DNA from 2 places in the Sphingobium sp. KCTC 72723 genome. Region 1 is predicted to be linked to the other one. Evidence: predicted binding sites of a transcription regulator. Region 1 holds the regulator's gene; the other holds the start of a gene.

Region 1 (5,059 bases):
CCGGCCTCACCCATCTGGACGAAGACGGCGCGGCCCGCATGGTCGATGTCTCTGCCAAGGCCGTAACCGCGCGCGAAGCCGTCGCATCCGGGCGGATCGACATGATCGCCGACGCTGCCAGCGCTATCGCGGCGGGCCTCGTCAAGAAGGGCGACGTGCTGGCGGTCGCGCGGGTCGCGGGCATCATGGCGGCCAAGCGCACCGCCGACCTCATCCCGCTCTGCCACCCGATCGCGCTCAGCGCCGTCACCGTGGATTTCGCCCTCGACGCCACGGGCGTCACCGTCACCGCCACTGCCCGCACCGCCGGGCAGACGGGCGTGGAAATGGAGGCGCTGACCGCCGCATCGGTCGCGCTGCTCACTGTCTATGACATGGCCAAAGCGCTCGATAAGGGCATGATGATCGGCAATATCGGCCTGATCGCAAAGACCGGCGGCAAATCGGGCGACTGGCGCCGCACCCCATGAGCCTGCTGCCGGTAGCCGAAGCCCAGGCCCGCCTGTTCGCGCTGGCAACGCTCTTGCCAGCAGAGCAAACTCCGCTCGTCGCCTGCACCGGCCGCTGGCTGGCGCAGTCCATAATCGCCTTGCGCGACCAGCCATGGGCCGCTCTGTCCGCGATGGACGGCTATGCCGTGCGCGCGGCCGAAGAACCCGGCCCTTGGCGCATCACTGCAACCAGCAGCGCCGGTGGCCCGCCCCCCGCATCGCTTGGCCCCGGCGAAGCCTGCCGCATCTTCACCGGCGCGCCTCTGCCGCCGGGTGCCGACGCCATCCTGATTCAGGAAAATGCCGCCGTCGAAGCCGACCTGCTTCGCGCCATCGACGGCACGCTGGCCACGGGCCGCCACGTCCGCCCCGCCGCATCCGATTTCGGGAATGGTGCGCCCCTGCTCGAAGCAGGCGCACGGCTCGGCCCGGCACAGATCGCGCTGGCGGCACTGGGCGGTCATGGCCAGCTCCCCGTCCGCCGCCGCCCCTGCATCGCGCTGATCTCGACCGGCGACGAACTCGTCCCGGCCGGCGCACCAACCCCACCGGGCCGCCTGCCCTCCTCCAACGCGCCGATGCTCGCCGCCCTGCTGGCCGCGCTACCCTGCGATGTGATGGATCTGGGCATCGTGCCGGACGATCTGGACGCTATGGTCGCCGCTCTCGCCCGCGCAAAGCAGGCCGACATCATCGTTTCGACTGGCGGCGCATCGGTCGGCGATCATGATCTGGTCCGCCCCGCCTTCGCTCAGGCTGGCGGCACGCTCGATTTCTGGAAGATCGCCATGCGTCCGGGCAAGCCACTGATGGCCGGTCGGCTGGACAGCGCGCTGTTCCTGGGCCTGCCAGGCAACCCCGTATCGGCCTTCGTCACCGCAACTTTATTCCTGCTGCCCCTCGTCCGCCACCTGTCGGGCGCGCACGATCCGCTGCCGCCAACGCTCGAAGCGCGCCTCGCTTCCCCCCTGCCGCAAACCGCCGAACGCGACGATTATCTGCGCGCACGTCAGGGCAAGGATGGAATCGTTACGGTAACGTCACAGGACAGCGCCGCCACTGCCGCCCTCGCCATGGCCGATTGCCTCATCCACCGCCCCGCCGGATCACCAACCGCCGCGCAAGGCGAAAGCGTCACGATAATCCCGCTTTAGCCACAAATATATGTCAGCAATGCTGTCTTTCTCCGACCATATCCTCGCGATGGTCGCGATCGCCAAATTGCCGCTCACCTTCCTGAAATCGCACGCCATTTCCCCAACGCCGACGATTGGCGTCATGGTCTGTCCGGTGCCGATCGTTAGCAGGGTAAGGAATTTGGGGCATCATCACTCTCTATGTCCATCTTGCTGTCTCTTTTGTCGGCAGCATGATCGCAAAACCCCCTTGCCCCCATCTCGTTCCCGCAAATGCGACGGGTTGCAGCGGCGCTTGACTTGCCCCGTTCCGTTTACTAACTGTTCTTCATACGTTCCACGGAAGGACCGCAGTCATGTTGACGCTCAAGCAGCAGGAATTGCTCAGCTTCATTCAAACCCGGCTGGATGAAGGCGGCGTGTCCCCCTCGTTCGAGGAGATGAAGGACGCGCTCGACCTGCGTTCCAAATCCGGCATCCACCGGCTCATCAACGCGCTGGAAGAACGCGGCTTCATTCGCCGCCTGCCCAACCGCGCCCGCGCGCTCGAAGTGTTGAAACTGCCCGACGCCATGCACCGCACGCCCGCTGCCCCGGCAAAACCCAAAGCCGCGCCCAGCCTGCCGATGCTGCCCACGGCGGCCAATGACGTCATCGAAATTCCCCTGCACGGCCGCATCGCGGCAGGTGTTCCGATCGAAGCGATGGAAGGACAGAATATGCTCTCCGTCCCCGCCGCCCTGCTCGGCGCGGGCGATCATTATGCGCTCGAAGTCTCCGGCGATTCGATGATCGAAGCGGGCATATTGGACGGCGACTTCGCCCTGATCCAGCGCACCGAAAGCGCCCGCGAAGGGCAGATCGTCGTCGCCCTGATCGACGAGCATGAAGCCACGCTCAAATTTTTCCGCCGCGAAGGGCCACGGGTCCGGCTCGACCCGGCCAACAGCGCCTATGAACCGCAACTTTATGATTCCAATCAGGTGCGGATTCAGGGCAAGCTGGCCGGACTGCTGCGCCGCTATAACTGAGGACGGGCCAAGTTACGGCGCGGTGCTGGGCGCGCGATCCACGGATGCGCGTCGCCCGGCTGCCGCACCGTCCTGACCGAACCATTGGCCAGGTTGATGGCGACGCCACCCGTCCGCGCCAGCAACCGGCGGTCGATTTTCAACCAGCGCGGCCTGCACCAGCGCGGCAATCCCCGGTCGGCGATCACGATATCCGCCGCCGCGCAGTCCTTCTCAAACTGCACCCGCTCCACGAACATGGAATTGCGAGTCATCAACACCGCCCATGTCCGCTCGCCCGCCCGTACCCGCGCCGCACATAAATCCGCCGAACAGCGCGCCTCCGGCAAACCCGCCAGCGCATCCAGCGGCCCGTCATAGCCCGCACTCTCCGCCAGCGTATCGCGCACATAATCTCCCGCTCCGGCACGCAGCAACGCCATCCGCCCCGTCGCCATCCGCACCACGACATGGCGGCCATCGCCCGTCACCAGCAGGTCAGGCGGCGACTGCATCAGCATCGCCGCCACACCGACCACAACCCCGCCAAGCCCCAGCCACCGCCCCCCGCTGCGCCACAACAGGCACCACAACAGCCCGCCGATCGTTACCCCGAACGTCCATCCCGGCATGGCCGGCGTCACCATCATCGCCATCGGCTGCGCCGCCACGCCATGGGCCAGCACCAGCAACAGGCCCAGCGCCCGTTCGGTCAGCCACCAGAATGGCGCGCCCAACCCCGCCAGATCGAACAGCAAAGCCAGCGCCTCCAGCGGCATCACCACGAACGTCGTCAGCGGAATCGCGATGATATTGGCGAACGCCCCCAGCATCCCGGCCTTGTGAAAATGAAACAGCGCGATCGGCATCAGCACCAGTTCGACTGCGATCCCCGTCATCAACGTCGCGGCCAGCACCCGCATCCCCTTGCGCATCACCCCCTCGTCCCGCGCCGCCGCAAAGGCCCGAAACCCCGGATGCTCCGCCAGCGCGACCAGCGCCGTCACGGCGGCAAAGCTCATCTGAAAACTCGGCCCCGCCACCGCTTCGGGCCAGAAGGCCAGCACGACCAGCGCGCCCGACGCCACCAGCCGCAGCGTAATCGCGTCCCGCCCCATCGCCAGCCCGCCCAGCACCAGCAACGCCGCGACGCACGACCGCACCGTCGGCACTTCCGCTCCGGTCAACAGCGTGTATCCGATCCCGGCCAGCGCTCCGCCCCCTGCCGCGATCAGCATCAACGGCCACTCCAGCGCCGCCCGGCGGCTCAGCGCCATCACCCGCATCAGCAGGAAAATCACCGCCCCGATCAGCGCCGTCACATGCAGCCCGCTGATCGACAGCAGATGCGCCAGCCCGCTGCGCCGCATCGCTTCGGCATCCGCCTCGGCACTCGCGCCCTGATCCCCGGTCGCCAGCGCAATCGCAATGCCCTGCGCCGGGCCATCGACCTGCCCGGCTATGTGCGTGAACAAACGCGCCCGTAAAGACGGCGCGACACTGGCCGGACGCAGCAACGCGATTGGCTTCAAAGCCTTGCCGGTCGCACCGATCCCTTGAAAATAGGCGCGCGCGGCGAAATCATAACCCCCCGGCACGGCGGGCGGCGCGGGCGGCATCAACCGCACGCGAAAGCGGATCACTGCCCCTTCACCCAGCCCCGCCGGTACATCATCCTCCGCAATATTGACCCGGATCATCCCCGGCAGCGCTGGCGCATCGACGGGCCGCAGCATCGCCCGCACCATCTGCTGCGCTGGCACCGGGCGCACCGACACCACTTCCCCCGTCACCGTCGCGAACAACGCGCGCGCCAGCGGCGGCTCCCCCACCAGCATCGCCTTGCCCCACACCAGCGCGCAACCGATGCACGCCAGCATCCCGCCCGCCACGATCATCCGTCGCAACCGCCCGCCTTCGGGCAGCAACAGCCCGGCACAGGCCAGCCCCAGCGCCACGCAGCAAAAGGCCATCCACCCCAGCGCATCGGGCAACAGAAACCAGGCGGAAATACCCGCGCCCAGTCCCACCGGCACCCAAAGCGGCACTTGCTCCCGCTCATTTTCCAGCCAGCATTCCACCCGCGCAAATCCGCCGCGCGCGCCCGCGCCGATCCCCCGACCAAGGGAGGTTTGTCGTGGCTCAAAAGCCATGCTAGGGGGCGTCACATCCATGGGTCAGCAAGGCGAATGTCAGGGAATATGACGGCAAGTGCAACGGGAATGAACAAGCCGGTGGTGACGCGGTTCGCCCCCTCCCCGACAGGTTTCCTGCATATCGGCGGCGCCCGCACCGCTTTGTTCAACTGGCTGTTCGCGCGCCATCATGGCGGCAAATTCCTGCTGCGGATCGAGGATACCGATCGCGCCCGCTCCACCGACGAAGCGGTTGCCGCCATTTTCGACGGCCTGAACTGGCTCGG
Region 2 (5,059 bases), 210 kb from region 1:
TAACCATGATGGCGGCATTGTGCCTGCCGTCGCCACATTCCATCCGCGCCTGCTGCTGACTCAGCCTGCGGCGAAAGCGGAATGTTGGCGCGCCCTGCAAAGCCTGATCGAGGAAGCCCGTCCGTGATTCGAGCCGCGAAAAGCCTGTCGACTATCGCCCTGTTATCCATCGGCCTTGCCGCAACGCTGCCCGCCCGTGCCGACACCGCGCCACTGCTGCCCGCTCTGCCGGCAACGCCTGCCTCTCCCCTGCAACTGACCGACGGCGCAAAGGCCAGCTACCGCGCGATCTTTACCGCCCTTGGCACCCAGCAATGGGATCAGGCGAGATCCCTTATCGCCATGCTCGACGCGCAGGACGCCATGCGCCCGCTCGCCCTGTCCGAACTCTATCTGGCCAAAGGATCGCCAAAGGTCGAACTGTTCGACCTGCTCGATCTGGTGAACAAGGCCGCTTGGTTGCCCAAGGCCGACCAGATTTCCCGCCTCGCGCAAAAGCGCGGCGCGACGATATTGCCCACCCTGCCACAGGTGCAGAAAATGGTGTGGCTGGGTGCTGCCCCCCGCCGCGAATATGTCGGCGGGACAAAGACCGACATGGCGGCGCAAGCGCTGGGCGCGCAGATCCAGACTTTCGTCAAGAATGACGATCCGGTCGGTGCCGAAGCGCTGCTGACCACTGGCGAAGCCAATCTGACGCCCGAAGGGCTGACCGAAGTGCGGCAGCGAGTCGCATGGGCCTATTATATCGAAAATGACGACGCCAATGCCCGCCGCATGGCCGCCCGTGCGCTCGAAGCGCGTGCTGGCGGCGACTGGACGGTGCAGGCGCACTGGACCGCTGGCCTGGCCGCATGGCGTCAGAATGACTGCCGCGCCGCCGCCCCCGCTTTCGCCAATGTCGCGGCGCTGGCCGCCAATGCCGACATGCGCGCCGCCGGAGCCTATTGGGCGTCGCGCGCCCACATGGTCTGCGGCGAAGCGGGCAAGGTTGCCGCCTTCCTGAAAATCGCCGCCAAGTCGGACGAAACCTTCTACGGCCTGCTCGCCCGCGAATCGCTGGGCATCCCGCTTGGCACCGCGCCGGTCGGCAGCCGTTTCGGCGCGATCGAATGGAATGCGCTGAAGGACAGCCCCAATGCCCGCGCCGCCATCGCCCTTTCGGCCATTGGCGACAATGCCCGCGCCGACGAAATATTGCGTTATCAGGCAAAGATCGGCGGCACCGCGCAATATGACGCCCTGCTGCGCCTCGCCAGCGCGCTCAGCCTGCCCGCGACGCAATTATGGCTCGCCCATAACGGGCCGGCTGGCAAGCAGCCCGACAGTTTCGCCCGCTTCCCCGCGCCCGACTGGCGCCCCGATGGCGGCTGGCGGGTCGATCCTTCGCTGATCTACGCCCACACCTTGCAGGAATCCGGCTTCCGCTCCGACGTGGTAAGCAGCGCGGGCGCGCGCGGCCTGATGCAGGTGCGCCCCGGCACTGGCGGCGACATGGGACTAACATCCGCCGCACAACTGTTCGTGCCATCGACCAACATGGAATATGGCCAGCGCTATCTCGAAGCATTGCGCGACATGAGCGCCACGGGCGGCCTGCTGCCCAAGGTGATGGCTGCCTATAATGCCGGGCCGGTGCCGGTCGAACGGTGGAATGCCCAGGTCAAGGACAAGGGCGATCCGCTTTTGTTCATGGAATCGCTACCTTATTATGAAACCCGCGCCTATGTGAACATCGTCATGCGCAATTACTGGATGTATCAGATTCAGGCGAAGGGCGAGGCCGATTGCCTGACCGGCATGGCGCAGGGCATGTGGCCGACCTTCCCTAATGCCAAGGGCGTAAAACTCGTTCGCCTCAGTCAGGCCGATGGCCGCGCCACGCCCGCCGCGTCGATGGGTGGCGGTTCGCACTGATGCCGATCGACGAAAGCCGCGCCTTCATTCCCGTCCGTATCGCCGTCCTCACCATATCCGACACGCGCGGGCTGGCGGAAGATCGATCCGGCGACACATTGATAGAACGGCTTGAAAAGGCGGGACATATTCTTGCCGCGCGCAGCATAGAAAGGGACGACAAACTCGCCATCGTCGCGCGCCTTCACGCCTGGATCGACGACGGCCAGATCGACGTGATCCTCACCACCGGCGGCACCGGCGTTACCGGGCGCGACGTTACGCCCGAAGCTCTGGCCCAGGTACAGGACAAGGAAATTCCGGGCTTTGGCGAACTTTTCCGCTGGCTCAGTTTCCAGACGATCGGCACCTCCACCATCCAGTCCCGCGCCACCGCCTGCGTCGCGCGCGGCACCTATATCTTCGCGCTGCCCGGCTCCACCGGCGCGGTAAAAGACGCATGGGACGGCATCCTCCTCAGCCAGCTGGACAGCCGCTTTCGCCCGTGCAATTTCGTGGAACTCATGCCACGTCTGATGGAACGCTGATCGCAAATGGTCCGCGAATTTCAATAAAATCCTTTAATATCAATTACATATTGCGTTCGTTTAGCGGCGCGACCAGACTTGTCATGCCCCGTCTGGACGAAGTTAGAAAAGTTCAAACCAAAACCCGCCGTTTTCCGCGCCATATTGACCTTTCGTTCTTCTTATGTTCTAATCCCGATCATGGGTTTGGAAAAAGGACGGGGCGCAACGCACAACCACGAAAGCGCCCGCTTCAACCTGCCCGCCCATGAAGCCGACGGCGACTGGCTCGACGCTCTGGAAAGCATCGACGGTCCCCTTCCCCGCCGCCGCACCGAAGTCACGATCGAACATCCCCGCACCATCATCACCCGCAACGCCTCCCCCGACATCGGCTTCGACCGTTCGATCAACGCCTATCGCGGCTGCGAACATGGCTGCATCTACTGCTTCGCCCGCCCCTCCCACGCCTATCACGACCTGTCGCCGGGGCTGGACTTCGAAACCAGGCTGTTTGCCAAGCCAGACGCCGCCGCCCTCCTGCGCACGGAACTGGGCAAGCGCAATTACACCGTCGCGCCGATCGCGATGGGGACCAATACCGATCCCTACCAGCCCATCGAAAAGGACTGGGGGATCACCCGGCAGATATTGGAGGTGCTGGTAGAAACTCGCCACCCGACCTTCATCACCACCAAGTCCGACCGCATCCTGCGCGACATCGACCTGCTCAGCGATCTGGCGCGGGACAATCTGGTCGCGGTAATGATCTCCGTCACCTCGCTCGATCCGCAGGTCGCCCGCACGCTCGAACCACGCGCGCCGCACCCGCAAAAACGGCTGGAGGCGATTGCCCAACTGGCCGAAGCGGGTATCCCGGTTACCGCCAACATGTCGCCGATCATCCCGGCGATCAACGATCATGAAATAGAACGCATCGTCGCCCGTGTCGCGATGGCGGGGGCGCGGGACTGCAACTATATCCTCGTCCGCCTGCCGCATGAAGTCGCGCCGCTGTTCCGCGCCTGGCTGGACGCCCATCATCCCGACCGCGCGGCCAAGGTGATGGCAATCATCAACGACATGCGCGGCGGCCGCGACAATGATCCAGCGTTCGGCAGCCGGATGCGCGGGCAGGGCGTGTGGGCCGACCTCATCCGCACCCGCTTCCGCCGCGCCCGACGCCAGGCCGGGTTCGGCGACGACCGGCTGACCCTGCGCACCGACCTGTTCTGTCCGCCACAAGGCGCACAGATCCGGCTGCTATGAAGGATCAGCCGACCAGCCGCATCCCCGACCGGCGCGTCCGCGCGCGGTATCCGTCCTGTGTCGGCTCCATCCGCTCGAAATGGTGGATCGACAGGTTGGGGATCAGCGCAATGGCGTCGACTTCATCGGCCCCCATGACGAAATCATCGCCCAGGAAAATCCGGGCCGCCTGCCCCTTGCCCACTGGCGCACGCAGGAATAATTCGCTGCGCCCGCCCCGGCTGCCTTCCATCAATTTGCCCAGCGCAATCGCCGCCGCCGGATCGGTAACGTCGACGACCAGTTCCATCCGCGACGCATTGGCCAGTTGCCGGAACGGCTCGACCCGGCGGACCGTCACGCGCGGCGTCTCCTCCCCCGGCAACCGATCCAGTTCGACATGGAGCAACGCACAATCCCCGTCCCGCGCCAGTTCCTCGATGGCCTTGCAGGCGTCATCCTCGAAGCAACTAGCCTGAAATTGCCCGCTATTGTCGGAAAAGGTCGCATTGGCATAGCGCGCCCCACGCTTGGTATCGCGCCAGCGGACATCCTCGACCATCGCTGCCATCGTCGCCATCACGCGCCCTTCGGCGTTGGCCGTGCCGACAGGTGCCTGACAAATGGTGGCATAGCTGCGCGCGCCCCGCGCATCGGCCAGATGGCGATAGCGATCGACGGGATGGGCCGAGAAATAGAAGCCGAACGCTTCCTTTTCCTGCTGCATCCGGTCGGACACAGACCAGGCCTGATGCGGAGGAATGCGGACATCGGCATGGGGTGTTTCGACATCGCCGAACAGCCCGCCCTGCCCGCTTTCACGCGCCTGCGCCGCGCTGGCCCCCACCGCCAGGATCGTCTCTGCCGCTGCATGAACCCCTGCCCGGTCGGCATGGATGCCGTCGAACGCGCCCGCAGCCGCCAGGCTCTCCAGCTGTCGCCGGTTCAGCAAACGCGGCTCGATCCGGTCGGCAAAATCGTCCAGATTCTTGAAAGCCCCGCCCGCATCCCGCTCCGCGACAAGCTGTTCCATCGCCTTCTCGCCCACGCCTTTCAGCCCGCCCAACGCATAGCGCACGGCAAAGCCAAGGCGGGGATCGTCACCCTCGCAAGCCACTGGCTCGACCGAGAAATCCGCCTCGCTACGGTTGATGTCCGGTGCCAGGCAGGTCAGCCCCATGCGCCGCATATCGTCGACGAATATGGTCAGCTTGTCGGTCAGGTGAATATCGAACGCCATCGAACCGGCATAGAATTCCGCCGGATAATGCGCCTTCAACCACGCCGTCTGATAGGCAAGCAAAGCGTAGGCCGCAGCGTGGCTCTTGTTGAAGCCATAGCCTGCGAACTTGTCGATCAAATCGAACAGCTCATTCGCCTTGGCAGGC

What was found. The regulator LexA, encoded in region 1, represses DNA repair genes until DNA is damaged. The targets are predictions, from matches to a motif close to GTTCCNCNCTTGTTCT.
Region 2: SPBM01_RS03875 (PA0069 family radical SAM protein) is a predicted target of LexA. The motif match lies at 2,599-2,614, and genes of this name have one in related genera.

Annotation. Positions count from the first base shown of each region.
Region 1 is NZ_CP060388.1:976,634-981,692, forward strand. Features, by position in the region: gene moaC (cyclic pyranopterin monophosphate synthase MoaC) at 1-470, shown strand, start outside; gene glp (gephyrin-like molybdotransferase Glp) at 467-1,645, shown strand; gene lexA (transcriptional repressor LexA) at 1,984-2,658, shown strand; gene SPBM01_RS04925 (ComEC/Rec2 family competence protein) at 2,649-4,790, opposite strand; gene gltX (glutamate--tRNA ligase) at 4,860-5,059, shown strand, end outside.
Region 2 is NZ_CP060388.1:765,685-770,743, reverse strand. Features, by position in the region: gene SPBM01_RS03890 (uracil-DNA glycosylase family protein) at 1-127, shown strand, start outside; gene SPBM01_RS03885 (lytic transglycosylase domain-containing protein) at 124-1,917, shown strand; gene moaB (molybdenum cofactor biosynthesis protein B) at 1,917-2,444, shown strand; gene SPBM01_RS03875 (PA0069 family radical SAM protein) at 2,625-3,692, shown strand; gene dnaE (DNA polymerase III subunit alpha) at 3,697-5,059, opposite strand, start outside.